Regions from separate parts of the Paenibacillus sp. ISL-20 genome, predicted to be linked through region 2. Evidence: predicted binding sites of a transcription regulator. Region 2 holds the regulator's gene; each other region holds the start of a gene.
What was found. The regulator Rex, encoded in region 2, represses fermentation and respiration genes when NADH is low (regulators of the CRP and FNR family bind a similar motif). The targets are predictions, from matches to a motif close to TTGTGAAATATTTCACAA.
Positions count from the first base shown of each region.

Region 1: the regulator Rex is predicted to act here: its motif matches at 2,545-2,562, upstream of J7E85_RS21695 (cytochrome ubiquinol oxidase subunit I).
Region 3: the regulator Rex is predicted to act here: its motif matches at 2,401-2,418, upstream of pflB (formate C-acetyltransferase).
Region 4: the regulator Rex is predicted to act here: its motif matches at 2,075-2,092, upstream of ric (iron-sulfur cluster repair di-iron protein).

Region 1 is NZ_JAGGRD010000036.1:177,195-181,544, reverse strand. It holds gene cydD (thiol reductant ABC exporter subunit CydD) at 1-56, opposite strand, end outside; gene cydB (cytochrome d ubiquinol oxidase subunit II) at 56-1,072, opposite strand; gene J7E85_RS21695 (cytochrome ubiquinol oxidase subunit I) at 1,059-2,462, opposite strand; gene ade (adenine deaminase) at 2,751-4,350, opposite strand, start outside.
Region 2 is NZ_JAGGRD010000009.1:38,611-42,960, reverse strand. It holds gene dinG (ATP-dependent DNA helicase DinG) at 1-2,721, shown strand, start outside; gene J7E85_RS05555 (redox-sensing transcriptional repressor Rex) at 2,795-3,460, shown strand; gene J7E85_RS05550 (amidohydrolase) at 3,435-4,350, shown strand, end outside.
Region 3 is NZ_JAGGRD010000009.1:204,055-208,404, reverse strand. It holds gene adhE (bifunctional acetaldehyde-CoA/alcohol dehydrogenase) at 1-2,174, shown strand, start outside; gene pflB (formate C-acetyltransferase) at 2,493-4,350, shown strand, end outside.
Region 4 is NZ_JAGGRD010000035.1:50,957-55,306, forward strand. It holds gene J7E85_RS20055 (GerAB/ArcD/ProY family transporter) at 1-220, opposite strand, end outside; gene J7E85_RS20060 (spore germination protein) at 223-1,857, opposite strand; gene ric (iron-sulfur cluster repair di-iron protein) at 2,122-2,820, shown strand; partial or broken gene J7E85_RS35160 (transposase) at 3,045-3,131, opposite strand; gene yfmT (benzaldehyde dehydrogenase) at 3,372-4,350, shown strand, end outside.

The sequences.
Region 1 (4,350 bases), on a different contig from region 2:
GCGACAAGGAAGAATACCGTCTTGGCGCCTTTGTATCCCAGCAGATCTTTTCCCATCAGTACTCCAGATGCTCCTTCTCATGTACCCGTTTGTGGAAAACGAAGTAACTCCAAATTTGATAGCCCAATACGAATGGCAGCAGCGTTACCGCCACAATCGTCATAATCTTGAGAGAATACGGTCCGGAGGCCGCATTATAAATAGTCAGGTCAAATGCCGAATTGATGGAGCTGACCATCACGCGCGGGAACAAGCCCACGAACACGGACGTTACCAGCAGAGCGATAACCGCCCCGGTCATCCCGAAAGCCCAGCCGTCCCGCTTGATGTTCATGAAATATCCGCCCAGTAAGAATGCGAGCAGAGCCAGCACTAGCAGCACGGTTAACACCACGCCACGCTTCTCGAAGACATCGGTCATGAAATACGTCATCACCCCGAATGCCACGAACAGGGCTGCTACGGGAAGCAGGAGTTTCCGGGCCATACGGCGTGCCCGTTCCTGAAGATCCCCCATCGTGCGCAGTGTTGTGAACATTAAGCCATGCAGCAGGCAGAGCATCACCATCGTCAGCCCGCCAACCACAGTATAGCCATTCACAACATCAAACAATCCGGCATGCAGCTGCATCTCTTCGTTAATCGGGAGCCCCTGGATCAGGCAGGCAAAAACAACGCCAAGCAGGAATGGCGGAAGCACGCTGCCGGTGAAGATTGCACCGTCCCATACCCGTTTCCAGCGAACATCGCCCACTTTGCCGCGGAATTCAAAGGCCACCCCGCGTCCGATCAAGGCCAGCAGAAGAAAGACAAGCGGAATGTAGAACCCGCTGAACAGCGTAGCATACCAGTTCGGGAAGGCGGCGAACATCGCGCCGCCCGCCGTCAACAACCAGACCTCGTTAGCATCCCAGAACGGGCCGATCGAGTTGATCAGCACCCGGCGCTGGGTATCATTTTTGGCCAGCAGCTGCGTGGACATCCCGACCCCGAAGTCGAAGCCCTCCAAGAAGAAGAACCCGATAAACAATACGGCAACGAGCACAAACCACAGTTCGTTAAGAGACAGCATTGTAGCCCTCCTTATTAAACGGATCGCTTGCGTGGTGGTCATCTTCCTCCGCCGCATACGGTCCTTTCTTAATGACTTTGATAAATAGATACGCCATGACGGCTGCCAGCACCGCATAAATGGCGGTAAACATGATCAGCGAGAACAGGATCGAGCCTGCGCTGACGTTCGGTGAAACACTGTTCTCCGTGGTGATCAGTCCGAATACCGTCCACGGCTGCCGCCCGATCTCCGTCATAATCCACCCCGACGTGTTCGCAATGAACGGCAGCGAAATACCGAACAGCATCAGTCTGAGGAACCATTTGCCGGCCTTTTCGACCTTTTTGCGCAGCATGAGCCATGCTCCGTACAACCCCAGCAGAATCATGATGCTGCCTGCGGCCACCATAATCCGGAAGCTCCAGAACGTGGTGCGCACAGGAGGGATATAATCTCCAGGTCCATACTGCTGTTCGTATTGCGCCTGCAGCTCCTTCATCCCGATGACTTCACCGGAAAACTTGCTATAGGACAAAAAGCTGAGCAAATACGGGATTTTAAACTCCATCGTGTTCTCCTGCTTATCCGGATCGATGGCTGCAATGACCGTCCAAGGCGCAGGATCGTCACTCGTTTCCCATAGGCTCTCCGCAGCGGCCATCTTCATCGGCTGCGTATCCACCAGATACTGTGCCTGCTGATGACCGAATACCGCAACCAGAATGGAGGTGATGAGGCCAATCACGATGGCGATATGGAATGATTTCTTAAAGAAATCCAAATCTTGCTTCTTCATTAGCTTGTAGGCACTCACACCTGCTACGAGGAACGCCCCGGTTGCCAGTGCCCCGAAGATCGTGTGCGGGAACTCCACTAGCAGCTGACCGTTCGTAATCAGTGCGAAGAAATCATTCATCTCCGCCCGCCCATTGTTCATCTCGAACCCGACGGGGCGCTGCATGAACGAATTCGCTGCCAGAATCCAGAAGGCTGACATCAGGGTGCCGAAGGACACCAGCCAGATACTGAGCAGATGGACCTTCTTCGATAACCGGTCCCAACCGAATATCCACAGTCCGATAAACGTCGACTCGAGGAAAAACGCCAGCAACGCTTCAATGGCAAGTGGTGCGCCAAACACGTCCCCGACAAACCGCGAGTAATCCGACCAGTTCATGCCGAACTGGAATTCCTGCAGAATCCCTGTCACAACCCCGACCGCAAAGTTAATCAGGAACAGCTTTCCCCAGAACTTGGCCATTTTCTTGTAGACTTCCTGGCCTTTGACAACATACATCGTCTCCATAATGGCAATTAGAAACGCCAATCCGATGGACAACGGTACGAAAATAAAGTGAAAAATGGTTGTCGATGCGAATTGAATTCGCGCCAGCATAACCGGATCCATATTAAGATACCCCTTTCTTTAGCTCACGTGATCACTTCAAATTTGATTCTTTTTGTATTGTCGCAGACCACGCCCTAAAGGATTGTGATAAACATCACAATATCAGGGCTGAAACCGGGGCAAAAAGTTATAAATTTGTGACGAAAATCACTAAGTAGGCGGTGGAATATGTGAGGATTATCAATTGGGACATGGCTTGCGGCACCGCTCACAGACCAAGCCCGGTATTTACGCACCAAAAAAGCAGGTTCGCCCTCAGGTCAACCTGCTTCGGTGTATGCTGCAATCTTATTGAACCGCGCCAATCTCGGTCTCGATGAGCTTGAATTCCGTTACGTCTGCGATCCCGCGGTTGGTAATGCGGATTTCCGGAATCACCGGCAGCGCAATCAGCGAGAAGGTCATGAACGGCGCATGGATATAGCATCCGAGTTCCTTCCAAGCCTCCTCCAAGGCAGCGACTTCCTCCGCTACGATCTCAACCGGACGGTCCGCCAGCAAACCGGCAATCGGCATCGCCACCTTCGCCAGCACCTTGCCGCCTCGTACCACGATCATGCCGCCTCCGCACGCCGCCAGCTCATTCGCCGCGAGTGCCATATCCTCGGCATTCGTACCCATCACAAGCAGATTGTGACTGTCGTGCGCTACCGTGGACGCAACCGCGCCGGACTTGAGTCCGAAGCCGCTCGCAAAACCGAGCGAGATTTGTCCTGTCGTGCCATGGCGCTCAATGCATGCCAACTGAACCACGTCCTGGTCCAGGTCTGGCTGGATCACCCCTTGCTGCACGGAGAGCACCGCCGTCATTTTGGCGGTACGGGCGCTGTTCTCGATGACGCGGACCACGTTCACTTCCGTACGTGCGGCATCGAATTTGCTGCGCAGCAGAAAGTCATCCGCTGTAAGCGATCGCTGAAGCCGGACCGAGTTAAATGCCTTTTCCGGATATTGATATACCGGGAACGCCTTCACGAGTCGGCCGTTCTCTGCAACCACTTCGCCATCCGTGATCACAACGGAAGGTACCATGCTCAACAGATCATCAATCAGCAAAATATCCGCCGTTTTACCTGGCGAAATGCTGCCAAGCTCCATGTCCATGCCGAAATAACGAGCCACGTTGATCGTTCCCAGCTGGATCGCCGTAACCGGGTCCACGCCCTCTTCCATAGCGCGGCGGACTACATGGTTCATGTGTCCGAGTCTCAGCAGCGTCTGCGGATACACATCATCCGTAACCAGAGAAATATTGTCTGTTCGCACCTTATCTTCCGTTATGACCTTAACAACTTCCTTCACATCCTGCCAAGCCGAACCCTCACGGATCATCAGATGCATGCCGAGGCGAACCTTCTCCAAAGCCTGCTCTCTGGTTACCGTCTCATGGTCGGAGCTTACGCCGGTTGCCATATATGCCTGCAGCATCCGGTCATCCTCTGCCGGAAAATGTCCTGTCACCGTCTTGCCTGCACGCAGCGTGGCTTCGATCTCCCCGCTCATGGTCGGATCGCCATACACGACGCCCGGGAAATTCATCACTTCGCCAAGCCCGGCAACACCGGGCCATGTCAGCCCTTCCTCAATGTCGGCTACGCCCAGCTGCGCCCCGGCATCCTCCAGATCAAAGGTCGACGGTACACACGAAGGAACGGTGGTGAACACCTTCATCGGCAGTTGCTGCCCCTCCTCATGCATCCAGCGCACACCTTCCATGCCGAATACGTTGGCAATCTCATGGGGATCCATATAAACCCCAGTCGTTCCACTAACGATAGCCGCCTTGGCAAACTCGGTCACGGTGAGCATCGTGCTCTCCACATGCATATGACCATCGAGCAGGCCTGGCGAGATATAGCGGCCATTCGCTTCGATGACCCGAGTCCCT
Region 2 (4,350 bases):
GGTTTGACCGGCATTTCCGACAGTGATGTAGCGGATGCTCCGTCATTGGAAGAAATGATGATGGAACTCGTGCCCATGCTCGACGATGTCGTATTGGTTGGGCATAATGTCGCTTTTGATTTTAACTTTTTGCAAAATGCACTCGATCGCTGCGGCTATTTACCGTTCAGCGGCCGAATTCTAGATACGATGCACTTCTTAAAAATATGTTTTCCCTCGCTACCCTCTTATCAGCTCGGGATGGTGTCCTCTCATTTCGGCCTAGAGCATGACCGTCCGCATCAGGCGGACAGCGATGCCCTTGCCACAGCCCATGCGCTGCTGAAATGCCTGGAGGAGATCGATGAGCTTCCTCTGCTTACCGTGCAGCGGTTAAGTGACCTGTTTGCGGACGAGGACAGCGACTTGGCCTGGTTCTTTGACGGCATCCGTGCTGACAGGGAACTCCAGGCTGTACAAGCCGGTGACACCCATACGTACTATCGTCAATTCGCCCTGGCCGTTGACGATTGGAACGATATTGCGCCTGTCAGGGATGAGACGGAGCCCAATCCCTTAGCCGATGTGAGCTTCGAGCAATACATGAATGATGTCCGTGAACGCCTGAAGGAAACGCTGCCTCATTACGAGAGCAGGGATGCCCAGGACATGATGTTCCAGGAAGTGATGCAGGCACTCGATAACAATAAACATTTATTAATCGAGGCTGGCACGGGAACAGGCAAATCCCTCGGGTATTTGCTGCCGTCGATTTATCAAAGCGTGAAGCAGGAACAGAAGGTTATGGTGAGCACGCATACAATCAACCTTCAAGAACAGCTGCGTGACCGGGATATTCCCCTGCTCACCCAGGTTGTTCCTTTTCCTTTTAAAGCGGCTATTTTCAAGGGAAGAGGCCATTATTTGTGTTTGAGAAAATTTGAACATAAAATAAATAGAAGAGATTTTCATTCCCCGAAGGAAGATGTGATCACCGCGGCGCAGATGCTGGTCTGGCTGACCCAGACGGAGAACGGGGATGATGAAGAGCTGAACTTTGGCGGTCGCGGAGGGGATTTCTGGGAGACCATCTCCAGCGATTCGGATTCCTGCCTTGGCCGTGCCTGCCCATGGTTCCGCAAATGCTACTATCACAGGGCCAAACATGAAGCGGGCATCGCGGATGTTGTCATTACGAACCATTCGAAGCTGTTCACCGACGTAAAAGCGAATCATCAGCTGCTTCCGAGTTATGAGCGTCTCGTCATTGATGAAGCGCATCATCTGGAGGACGTCGCCGGCAAGCACCTTGGCTTGCAAATGAAATATTTTTCGGTTGTCCATACGCTGACCCGTATGTACAAAGACAGCCGCAGCGGTCAGCTTCCGGCTCTTCGCCAGCTGCTGCAAGCATCATCGCATGAGAAGGCTGTCGAGTGGTCCTCCATCATAGACCGGATTTATCCGGATCTGATCACCGCAAAAGAGAATTGGGACCGGCTCAGCGATCAATTGTTCGGACTGCTTCCGGAACGCGGAGACGCGACTCCAGGGGATGCCGGTCAATTCTCGCTTCGCTTATCGCCTCTGAAGAAGCCGAAGGATTGGGATTCGCTGGCCGAGCTGGAGCATCAAATTCATGTGACGCTAGGCGATGTCGTTCGCAAGGGTGACAAGCTGATCGCCGAAATGAAGGAAGATCTGGACGACTACAGCGCGGACAGTCTGTTAACAGACCTATCGGGTCTGTTTAAGGACCTGGCCGCACACCGCGAGGACCTGAGGTCCTTCATGGCTCTGAATGATGAAGGCACGGTATACTGGATGGAGGCTAACGGGAATTTCCGCGGCAAATCGATGCAGCTTTATGCAGTGCCTGTCGATGTAAGCACCCACTTGAAGGAATTGTTTTTTGACAAGAAACAAAGCGTGATCCTGACATCGGCGACCTTGTCGGTGGATAAATCGTTTCAGTTCATGATCGAGAACTTGGGTCTTCAGGAAGCGGCAGATAGCGGCAACCTGAACACGGTTCTGCTGCCATCCCCGTTTAATTACAGGGAGCAGGCCCTCCTTGTCGTGCCGCGCGATTTTCCGAGCGTGAAGGGCTCGGTCGGGGATGCACTCTTTGTGAATACACTTGTGCAATCATTGGCCGATACGGCAATCGCTACGCATGGCCGCATGCTTGTGCTGTTCACCTCGTACCGCATGCTGCGTCAGGTGCACGAGCCGTTGAAGGAGGCGCTGGCATCCAGCGATATTACGGTACTGGGACAAGGGATGGACGGAACCAGCCGTACCAAGTTAATCCGGAGATTCCAGGATACCAGCGCTTCGGTCCTGCTGGGTACCAGCTCCTTCTGGGAAGGGGTAGACATACCTGGTGAGGCGCTCACTTGCCTTGCGATCGTCCGGCTGCCGTTCCAGCCGCCGAATCATCCCTTGGTCGAAGCCAAGAGCGAATTGCTGCAGCAGCAGAAGAAGAACCCGTTCATGAAGCTTTCGGTTCCGCAAGCGGTCATTCGCTTCAAACAGGGATTTGGCCGACTGGTGCGGACCGCGCAAGATAAGGGGATTGTCATTGTCTACGATACCCGGGTCATTGAATCCTATTACGGGAAATATTTCTTATATTCTTTGCCGGGGCCGAAGATGGAGCATATGCCGACAGAGGGGATCGTTCCCCGAATTTCGGAATGGCTGCAGGAAGAGGCAGGCGTAGAGAACCAAGCTGAATAAAAGTGAAACAATGAACGAAATGATCGGTCACAAAAAAATGTAGTTATTAACCTATTATTTAGGGGGAGCATGAATGAAATCGGAAAAAATTTCGGAAGCCGTGGTCCGCAGATTACCTGTATACTTGCGCTATTTGAATGAGCTTCAGAAAAGGGAGGTTTCCACGGTTTCCTCCCAGGAACTGGGACAAAAACTGGACCTCAACCCTGCTCAAATTCGTAAGGACCTAGCGTATTTCGGTGATTTTGGACGGAAAGGGATCGGATATGACGTATCTTATCTGATCGAGAAAATTCGCCAGATTCTAAAGCTGGACCAGAAGATCAATGTCGCATTGATTGGGGCCGGTAATCTTGGACATGCATTATCGAATTACAATGCATTTCTGAAGGACAATATGAAGATTGTGGCGGTTTTCGATTCGTATTCTCCCAAAGTTGGTATGAAAATTAACAATTTGGTTGTACAGCCGATGGAGGAACTGGAGAAGACGGTTCATGAGTACGGCATTCGTATCGGGATAATCACCGTTCCGGATTTTGAAGCGCAGAATGTAGCCAATCAGCTTATCGCCGCAGGCATCGAGGCTATCCTGAATTTTGCGCCAACCATCCTGAAAGCCCCATCCCATATCCGGATTCATACGGCTGATTTCACTACGGATTTGCAGAGTTTGGCCTATTATTTGGATAACGGTAAGGAGGATGCAGCACATGACGACAACGAAGTGGATGGTTAAGAACGGAACGTTTGCGGTACTAGAGGAAGGAAGATCCGTGTTACGCGGATATATGGTTGTGGAGAATGACCGGATAACCTACCTGGGTGAAGAAGAGCCACCCGTCCAAGAGGGAACAGAAATTATCGACGGAACTCATCTGTTTTTCCTACCTGGGTTGGTGAACACGCACGGACATGCAGCGATGTCGCTGCTCCGCGGTTATGGCGACGATCTGGCACTGCAGGTATGGCTTCAGGAAAAAATGTGGCCTATGGAAGCCAAATTCACGGCCGACGATGTATACTGGGGAACCGCACTCTCCGTGCTGGAGATGATCAAAGGTGGAACCACGACGTTTGTGGATATGTATGATCATATGGATCAGGTTGCTAAGGTTGTGCAGGATTCAGGAATGCGCGGCGTTCTGACACGCGGTGTGATTGGATTATGTCCGCCTGAGGTGCAGCAGCAGAAGCTGGATGAGGCGGTTGCATTCGCGAAAGACTGGCATGGCAAGGCTGACGGGAGAATTACGACGATGATATCGCCGCATGCACCTTATACATGCCCGCCGGATTTCATCGAAAAATTCGTTCAGGCATCCCATGATTTGAATCTGCCTTTGCATACCCATATGTCCGAAACGGAAACGGAAGTAGCTCAGAATGTAAATGACTACGGACTTCGCCCTGTCGCCCATTTGGAGAAGCTTGGCATGTTCTCCCGTCCAACGCTGCTTGCGCATGCCGTCCATCTGACCGATGAAGAAATCGATATCCTGGCCAAGCATCAAGTCATGGTGTCGCATAATCCAGGCAGCAATTTGAAGCTTGCCAGCGGCATTGCACGCGTGCCTGCACTGCTGAAAGCCGGGGTCACCGTGTCATTGGGTACCGATGGACCTGCGA
Region 3 (4,350 bases), 170 kb from region 2:
TCGGATTCCATCCATCCGCGCAGGCATGCAGCCGGGAAGCCGCGCTGATACTGCGGGATGCCGCCGTGAAACAAGGTGCTCCTGCCGATTGCATCCAGTGGATCGAAGCTCCTTCCATGGATAAAACCAATGCACTCATGAATCATCCTGACATCGCCTGCATTCTGGCCACGGGCGGTTCGGCGATGGTCAAGGCGGCATACAGCTGCGGCAAGCCGGCCCTCGGCGTAGGACCAGGTAACGTGCCTTGCTTTATAGAGAAGAGCGCGGACCTGGATCAAGCAGTGAACGATTTGATTTTATCGAAGACCTTTGATAACGGCATGATCTGTGCTTCCGAGCAGGCTGTCATTATCGAAGAGCCTATCTATCATACAGTGAAGAAAAAAATGATTGCCAGCGGCTGTTATTTTGTCAACAAGGAAGAGTTGGCGAAACTGACGGCGCATGCGATGGTATCGGAGAAATGTGCGGTTAATCCGTCCATCGTCGGAAAGCCGGCAGCTAAGATTGCCGAGGCTTGCGGTTTCGAGGTACCGGAAAGCACCAAGATCCTGATCGCCGAGCTGGAAGGGGTCGGTCCGGCTTACCCGCTGTCCGCCGAGAAACTGAGTCCGGTTCTGGCCTGCTATAAGGTGAAGGATGCCGAGGAAGGCATAACACGCGCTGAAGAGATGGTTGCTTTTGGCGGCATGGGCCACTCGTCGGTGATCCACTCGCACAATGAGGACATTATTATGCAATTCTCGGATCGGATGAAAACTTGCCGCATCCTGGTGAACCAGCCTTCTTCGCAAGGCGGTATCGGGGATATCTACAACACGAACCTGCCATCGCTGACACTGGGTTGCGGCTCGTATGGACGTAATTCCACTTCGTCGAACGTGACGGCTGTCAATCTAATCAACGTGAAAAGGGTGAACCGCAGAACCGTGAATATGCAGTGGTTTAAAGTACCGGACAAAATTTACTTTGAAAAAGGCTCCACGCAGTATCTTGCTAAAATGCCGGAAATTACCCGTGTTGCGATCGTTACCGACCCCATGATGGTGAAGCTGGGTTATGTGGAGCGGGTAGAGCATTATCTGCGTCAGCGCAGAGTGCCAGTGGCCATCGAGGTCTTCTCGGAGGTCGAGCCTGATCCTTCAACAACGACAGTAGAACGCGGAACGGAGATGCTTACCCGATTCCAGCCGGACTGCATTATCGCCCTCGGCGGCGGATCGCCAATGGATGCAGCGAAAGCGATGTGGTTGTTCTATGAATACCCGGATACGGACTTTAACAATCTGAAGCAAAAATTTATGGATATCCGCAAGCGGGTCTACAAATATCCGAAGCTTGGACGGAAGGCGAAATTCGTTGCCATTCCAACAACGTCGGGTACGGGCTCGGAAGTGACTTCGTTTGCCGTCATCACGGACAAAGGGCTGGGGAATACCAAGTACCCGCTGGCTGACTATGAGCTGACACCGGATGTGGCGATTATCGATCCGGAATTTGTATACACGCTGCCTAAAACAGCGGTAGCCGATACCGGTATGGACGTTCTGACACATGCCATTGAAGCCTACGTATCGGTGATGGCCAGCGATTATACGGATGGGCTTGCCATCAAGGCCATACAGCTGGTGTTCCAATATCTTGAGCAGTCGGCGCTGACCGGTGACAAACTCGCCCGCGAGAAAATGCATAATGCTTCGACGCTTGCCGGCATGGCTTTTGCGAATGCGTTCCTTGGCATCAACCACAGTCTTGCGCATAAGTGGGGCGGCCAGTATCATACGGCACACGGACGCACCAATGCGATCCTGATGCCTCACGTCATTCGTTACAACGCCAAGAAGCCAACAAAATTCGCGGCATGGCCTAAATATACCCACTTTGTGGCAGATGAGAGATATGCTGAAATCGCACGGATTCTCGGGCTGCCAGCAAGAACAACGGAAGAGGGCGTAAACAGTCTGATTGGCGCGATCCGGGAGCTGAACAGCAAGCTCGGTATCGAGGAGTCGTTCCAGCAGCTTGGCATCGATGCTAAAGATTTCGAGAAAAATGTTGAGCATTTGGCGGACCGGGCTTTTGAAGACCAGTGCACAACGAGCAATCCGAAGCTGCCGCTGGTGACAGAGCTCGCAGAAGTTTACCGCAACGCATTCTACGGTCGGTTCTAAATAGGATAGGCTCTGAATGCCGATCATGAAGATCCGTGAGGATGTTGAGGTAAGTGATCCAGGACCAGACTCAGAGTGATAAAAATCACGGAAAAAGATGACTTTGTGATTAATATCACAGATGCGAGGGATTAACAGGACTACAATAAAGGTGTAGCAAGAAGCTGAATCTCAGGTCTTTGATAAAGAAGCTTGAAGGTACAAGGCGGGGTAGTGGCATCATTGATCGTGAAAATAATCACATTTAAAGATCTGAGATAGATCAAGGTGTGGCCTCGCCTGTCCTGCAAGCCCCAGCAAATCTAGGAGGGATTCAATATGTCGGTGATTGAAAAAGAAACAGGCTGGAAAGGTTTTAAATCAGGTAAATGGACCAAGCAAATTGACGTTAATGATTTTATTGCAGAGAACATTACTCCCTATTATGGCTCTGATGAATTTTTGGCAGGACCCACGGATAACACCAAAGCATTGTGGGACATCGTATCGGATTTAACCAAGAGAGAACGGGACAACGGCGGGGTTCTGGACGTGGATGTCCATACACCTTCAACCATCACCTCCCATCAACCTGGCTATTTGGATAAGGATAAAGAACAGATTGTCGGCGTTCAGACCGATGAACCGTTCAAACGCTCGATCCAGCCTTTTGGCGGGATCCGGATGATGATTGATGCGTGCAACGCATACGGCTTTGAAATGCCGCAGGCCGTTGTGGATATTTTTAACGGCATACGCAAAACGCATAACCAAGGCGTGTTTGATGCCTATACTACTGAGATGAGAGCAGCGCGCAAAGCCGGGATTATTACGGGACTTCCCGATGCGTACGGTCGCGGACGTATTATCGGTGACTATCGCAGACTATCGTTATACGGTGTAGATGCTCTTATTCAGGACAAATTGAGAGAACTCGGCGAGCTTGAAGTGGATGCCATGGATGAGCCGGTCATCCGTTTGCGGGAAGAATTGTCTGAGCAAATGCGGGCCCTTAAGGAACTGAAGGAAATGGCGGGTATGCACGGTTTTGACATTTCCAAACCTGCGAATACGGCGAAGGAAGCATTCCAATGGTTGTATTTCGGTTATTTGGCCGCGATCAAGGAACAGAATGGCGCTGCGATGTCGCTTGGCCGAGTATCTTCTTTCCTTGATATTTATATTCAACGGGATCTGGCTGAAGGCAAGCTGACGGAAGAAACAGCTCAGGAACTGGTCGACCATTTCGTTATGAAACTTCGGATCGTGAAATTCCTGCGTACGCCAGATTATAACGAGCTGTTCAGCGGGGACCCAACGTGGGTAACGGAATCCATCGGCGGTATGTCGATAAACGGTGAGACGAGAGTGACCAAGAACAGCTTCCGTTTCCTGCATACCTTGTATAATTTGGGACCTGCTCCAGAACCGAACTTGACGGTGTTATGGTCGGAGAAGCTGCCGGAAGCCTTCAAAAAATATTGTTCGAAAGTTTCCATCGAAACCAGCTCGATTCAATACGAGAATGATGATCTCATGCGTCCGATTTACGGAGACGATTACGGCATCGCCTGCTGCGTATCCGCCATGCGCATCGGGAAACAGATGCAGTTCTTCGGAGCCAGAGCAAACCTCGCCAAAGCGCTGCTCTATGCGATCAACGGTGGTAAGGATGAGAAATCAGGCGCCCAAGTTGGACCGGAATACCCGGCTATCTCCGCCGATGTCCTGAGTTATGATGAAGTCATGAAGCGATTCAAGCCGATGATGGAATGGCTCGCGAAGCTCTATATGAATACACTTAACGTTATCCATTACATGCATGACAAATACAGCTATGAACGGATTGAGATGGCGCTTCACGACCGGGATATCCTGCGCACGATGGCATGCGGCATTGCAGGCCTGTCCGTAGCAGCGGATTCACTGAGTGCAATTAAATATGCGAAGGTGAAGCCGGTACGCAATGAGCAAGGAATTGCAGTGGATTTTGAAATCGAAGGCGAGTTCCCTTGCTACGGCAACAACGATGATCGCGTGGACAGCATCGCCGTTGAATTGGTCGAGACCTTCATGAGCATGATTCGCAAGAACAAGGCTTACCGTGACGCCATGCCGACCCAATCGGTGCTCACGATTACGTCGAACGTCGTATACGGCAAGAAAACAGGAACCACGCCGGATGGACGTAAGGCAG
Region 4 (4,350 bases), on a different contig from region 2:
CATACTCGATGTAAGAGTCATTCGGGAACCGCATACCAAGCCGGGTCATGAAAAAAAGTCCGATAAACGCTAACAGCATTCCCAAAAAAGTGACTAACGGAGCTCCTGCATCTGCGGCCTTTACCGCAGCCAAGGGAAGTGCAAGAACGCCTACTCCAACGATGGTGCTGATCGTAACGGCAGAAGCCTGCAAGACAGTGATTTGGCGCTGTTCATTCATGGTTAACGCCCTTTCTCGTCGTTAGGATGGACGGGATCCATAATATGGGATGAAGAATGATCCACCTGTTCCTTCATTTGATCACCCAGTCTTGTTTTGCTAATCGGATGGAGGAAGGAAGGTCGGTTCTTCATCTTCCACAACGGGCCACGGGTCAGGAGATCCCGCATGCCTTGAAAGTTGCCAGGCACAAATGGGGTTAAGTACGGGACCCCGAACGACTTAAGTGACAATAAATGATTGGCGATCAAAATGATTCCGACCATGACGCCATATAAACCGAAGATACCGGCTAAAATGATCAGCGGAAAACGAAGCAGGCGAAGAGCCAGAGCCGCATTGTAGGCCGGCGTTGCAAAAGAGCCAATGGTCGTTAAAGCGATAATAACGACGGTTATCGGGCTCGCGAACCCGGCCGCTACCGCGGCCTGCCCGATGACGAGCACGCCGACAATGGATAAAGCCCCGCCTACCTGTTGCGGCAAGCGTATGGTTGCTTCTCTTAAAACCTCCATCGAGATTTCAATGACAAGCACTTCGATCACGGCTGGGAAGGGTACGCCCGCACGTCCGCCAGCAACGGCGACCGCAAATTCTGTGGGGATCAGCTCAGGATTAAACGAAATAATCGCCACATACAGCGCGGGAAAGACCAATGAAAATACTAAAGCAACCAGACGGGACATTCGGATCGCACTCATCAGAACGAAGCGTTCGGTATAATCTTCAACGGTCTGATAGAACTGGCTAAACACGGTAGGCGCGATCAAGGCCAGAGGGGAGCCATCGACCAAGATGGCGACTCTTCCTTCCAGCAGATTCGCCACGACTTTGTCAGGTCGCTCGGTATACTGGATTTGCGGAAAGGGAGACCAATGGTTGTCTTCGATGAATTGCTCCAAATAACCTGAATCCAGAACGGCGTCGATTTCAATGGCATCCAGCCGTTTTTGTACTTCTTTGATGATTCCGGGATTGGTTATGCCGTCCATGTAACACATGGCAACTTTGGATTTGGTTTTCGTTCCGATCTCCATGGATTTCACGCGAAAATCCGGTGTTTGCAGCCGATAGCGGAGTAGAGAGATATTGGTCCCCAGGGACTCTATAAATCCCTCTCTGGCTCCGCGGATGACCTGCTCCGTCGCCGGCTGCTCAATAGCGCGCTGCGTGATCTGACGTGTGTCAATGATAATCGCCTCGTCCAGCCCTTCAATGGCTACGACGGATTGCCCCCTTAGCAGGTTGTCGGTCAGAACAGAGATTTTCCTTTCCGAATACCCCTCGCTATGATAAAGCGTATCTTTCATGATGGTTTGCATTAACGCATCATGCGGGAGATTATTTACATCGATATGGCGCGGCCCATATTTGAGGGGCTTCAATATCGTGTTATTGATGACGGCATGATCCGTCATATCGGAGAAATACAACAATACAGCCGGATGCTGCCCGAACACATGGAAGCCAAATACAATAAAATCGTCACTATCTCCCAGAACCTGTTTGATTTCGGATATGGTTTCTTCCAGATTTACCGATATGTCCATATCCTCTGAGTTCTTCCCATTCGGATTGGCAGAAAGATTATCGCTATCGTTGGGTTGGTTCGAACCCGCCCATGTGGAAAATGACATTGTGTTTACACCTCTCCTAATTCAACCGGGGTCACAGCATTTGGATATTTCGATTAAGTATTTCCTCTGGTTGTTATTTTTATCAAAAAGAAGAAGTCTAAAAAGATGTAGCCTTGGCTCCCGTAGTCTCCGATCCTGATCGTTCACATAGTGTTAGATTTTGGTATGACTGCAATCACATATACGAAGATAGGAGTTTCATATACTTGGGTTGTAAGAGTGAAATAGTTCACAAAGACGCATTTAGTCTAAGGAGGTTTGAACATGAGTTCATTCACGCTTCAGAGTCAGGTATCCGATATCGTTACATCCATTCCGCAAACCGCGGATTTATTCCGATCACTTCGCATTGATTTTTGTTGTGGAGGGCAGGTGCCTTTAGAAGAGGCGGCTAAACAGCGCAATTTGGAACCCGCCGCCGTTTTGGAGCAGGTTCGGTCCGTGGAGAGCAAGTTTGCAGATTATCAAGAAAGCCGTCCGGCTTCACTGAAGGAATCCGAACTGATTGAATACATCCAGCAGAAACATCATGCCTTCTTGCGGGATGAATTACCTGCTTTAACGCCGTATGTGACGAAATTAGCCCGCGTTCATGGGGAGCATCATCCCGAACTTCTTCGGGTGCAGGAGCTTTTCTCGGATTTGAAAAAAGAGCTGCTGGATCATACGAAGGATGAAGACGAGTATGTATTTCCGCTCATTTTGAAATTTGTTGCAGAGCCTAACCACCAGGCTGCAGCGGAGCTTAAGCCGCATGTGTCTGAACTGGAACATGAACATGCTCAAGCAGGCAAACTGCTTCAGGAGCTCCGGGAAGTAACCGCTGATTTCGAACTTCCGTCGGATGCCTGCGGTACGTATCGGTTGGTCTATCAACGGTTGGCGATGCTTGAAAAGGACACCTTCGAGCATATCCATCTGGAAAACAACATCTTGTTCGAACGGATTCGTCAAGCGGTATAACTATGATGACCGTGAAAGTGAATTAACGTCTGATCGGATGAATGTCGAACGAAAAATAACGGGGCCGTCCCAAAAGTAGAATTAGTTGCTTGACGTACGGCTCTCATAAACAGAAAGTGTGTCAATTAAAGCCATGGCGGTGCTCAGGATGTTATCCCACACCGCTATGGCTTCTGTTTTGATCATTGGCTGTTCTCCCTTGCTTGCTGCTTGTAACGATGTTACTTGAGGCTTACGGTGATTTCCCGGTCTCCCTGGGCTTTCGTACATGTTTTTTTGAGCGGACAACCTTCGCAGCTTTCGCTTCGATAGAGCCACTTCCGTATGAAACCGGAGGACGAATCGATTCCGGACAAGCGACAGCGCTCGCCTTTGCCCCCACATTTCGTCCTTGCTCAGAACCATTCCAAGAAATGTGGGGCAACAGCGATGGTAGGAACGATTCGTACATGGAGCGTCGAAGAGGTCAAAGAAAATTCACTTAACAATTACCTGTATTTAGTCGATAATTATATTGATCAGTTGGAATTATTCGACACAGGAGGGTTCATATGGATTACTCGAAATTAGGAAAACAATTCATAGGCGGGGAATGGCGCGACGGTAAGAGTGGTAAAACGCTGCCTGACATCAATCCATACAATGATGAGGTCATTACTGCTTTTCAAATCGCAAGCGTTGCAGACATTGATGACGCATATCAGGCTGCCTATCAAGCTAAGCTGGAATGGGACAAGGTTAATGCTTACCAGAAACGAGACATTCTTGAAAATGCTGTTAAATATATTGAATCGCATGAGGAAGACATTTCCTCCATTATTGTGCAGGAGCTGGGCGGAACACGTCTGAAGGCGGCGTTCGAGATCGGTCTTGTGAAGAATATGATTAAGGAAGCGGCTACGTTCCCCCTTAGAATGGAGGGAAAGATTTTACCTTCCACAGAAGTTGGCAAGGAGAACCGCCTGTATCGGATCCCGGCTGGCGTGGTTGGGGTTATCAGTCCATTTAACTTTCCTTTCTTCTTGTCCATGAAGTCTGTCGCCCCAGCATTGGGTGCTGGCAATGGCGTTGTGCTGAAGCCACATGAGGATTCGCCGATTACGGGCGGAACCCTGATCGGGAAGATTTTCGAAGAAGCGGGCGTACCGAAGGGCTTGTTGAATGTTGTGGTGACAGATATTAAGGAAATTGGCGATGCGTTCGTTGAGCATCCGATTCCGAGAATCATTTCTTTCACAGGTTCGACTAAGGTCGGAAGCCATATTGGTCAACTGGCCGTCAAGTACTTCAAGAAGCCGCTGCTTGAGCTCGGCGGGAACAGCGCGTTCATTATCCTGGAAGATGCTGATATCGATTACGCGGTACAAGCGGCGACATTCAGCAGATTCACACATCAAGGCCAGATCTGTATGTCGGCCAACCGGATTCTTGTCCAGAAGTCGATCTATCAGGAGTTTGTAGATAAATACAAAGAGAAGGTTTCTACCCTGACAACAGGTGATCCGAGCGATCCGCAGACGATTATCGGAC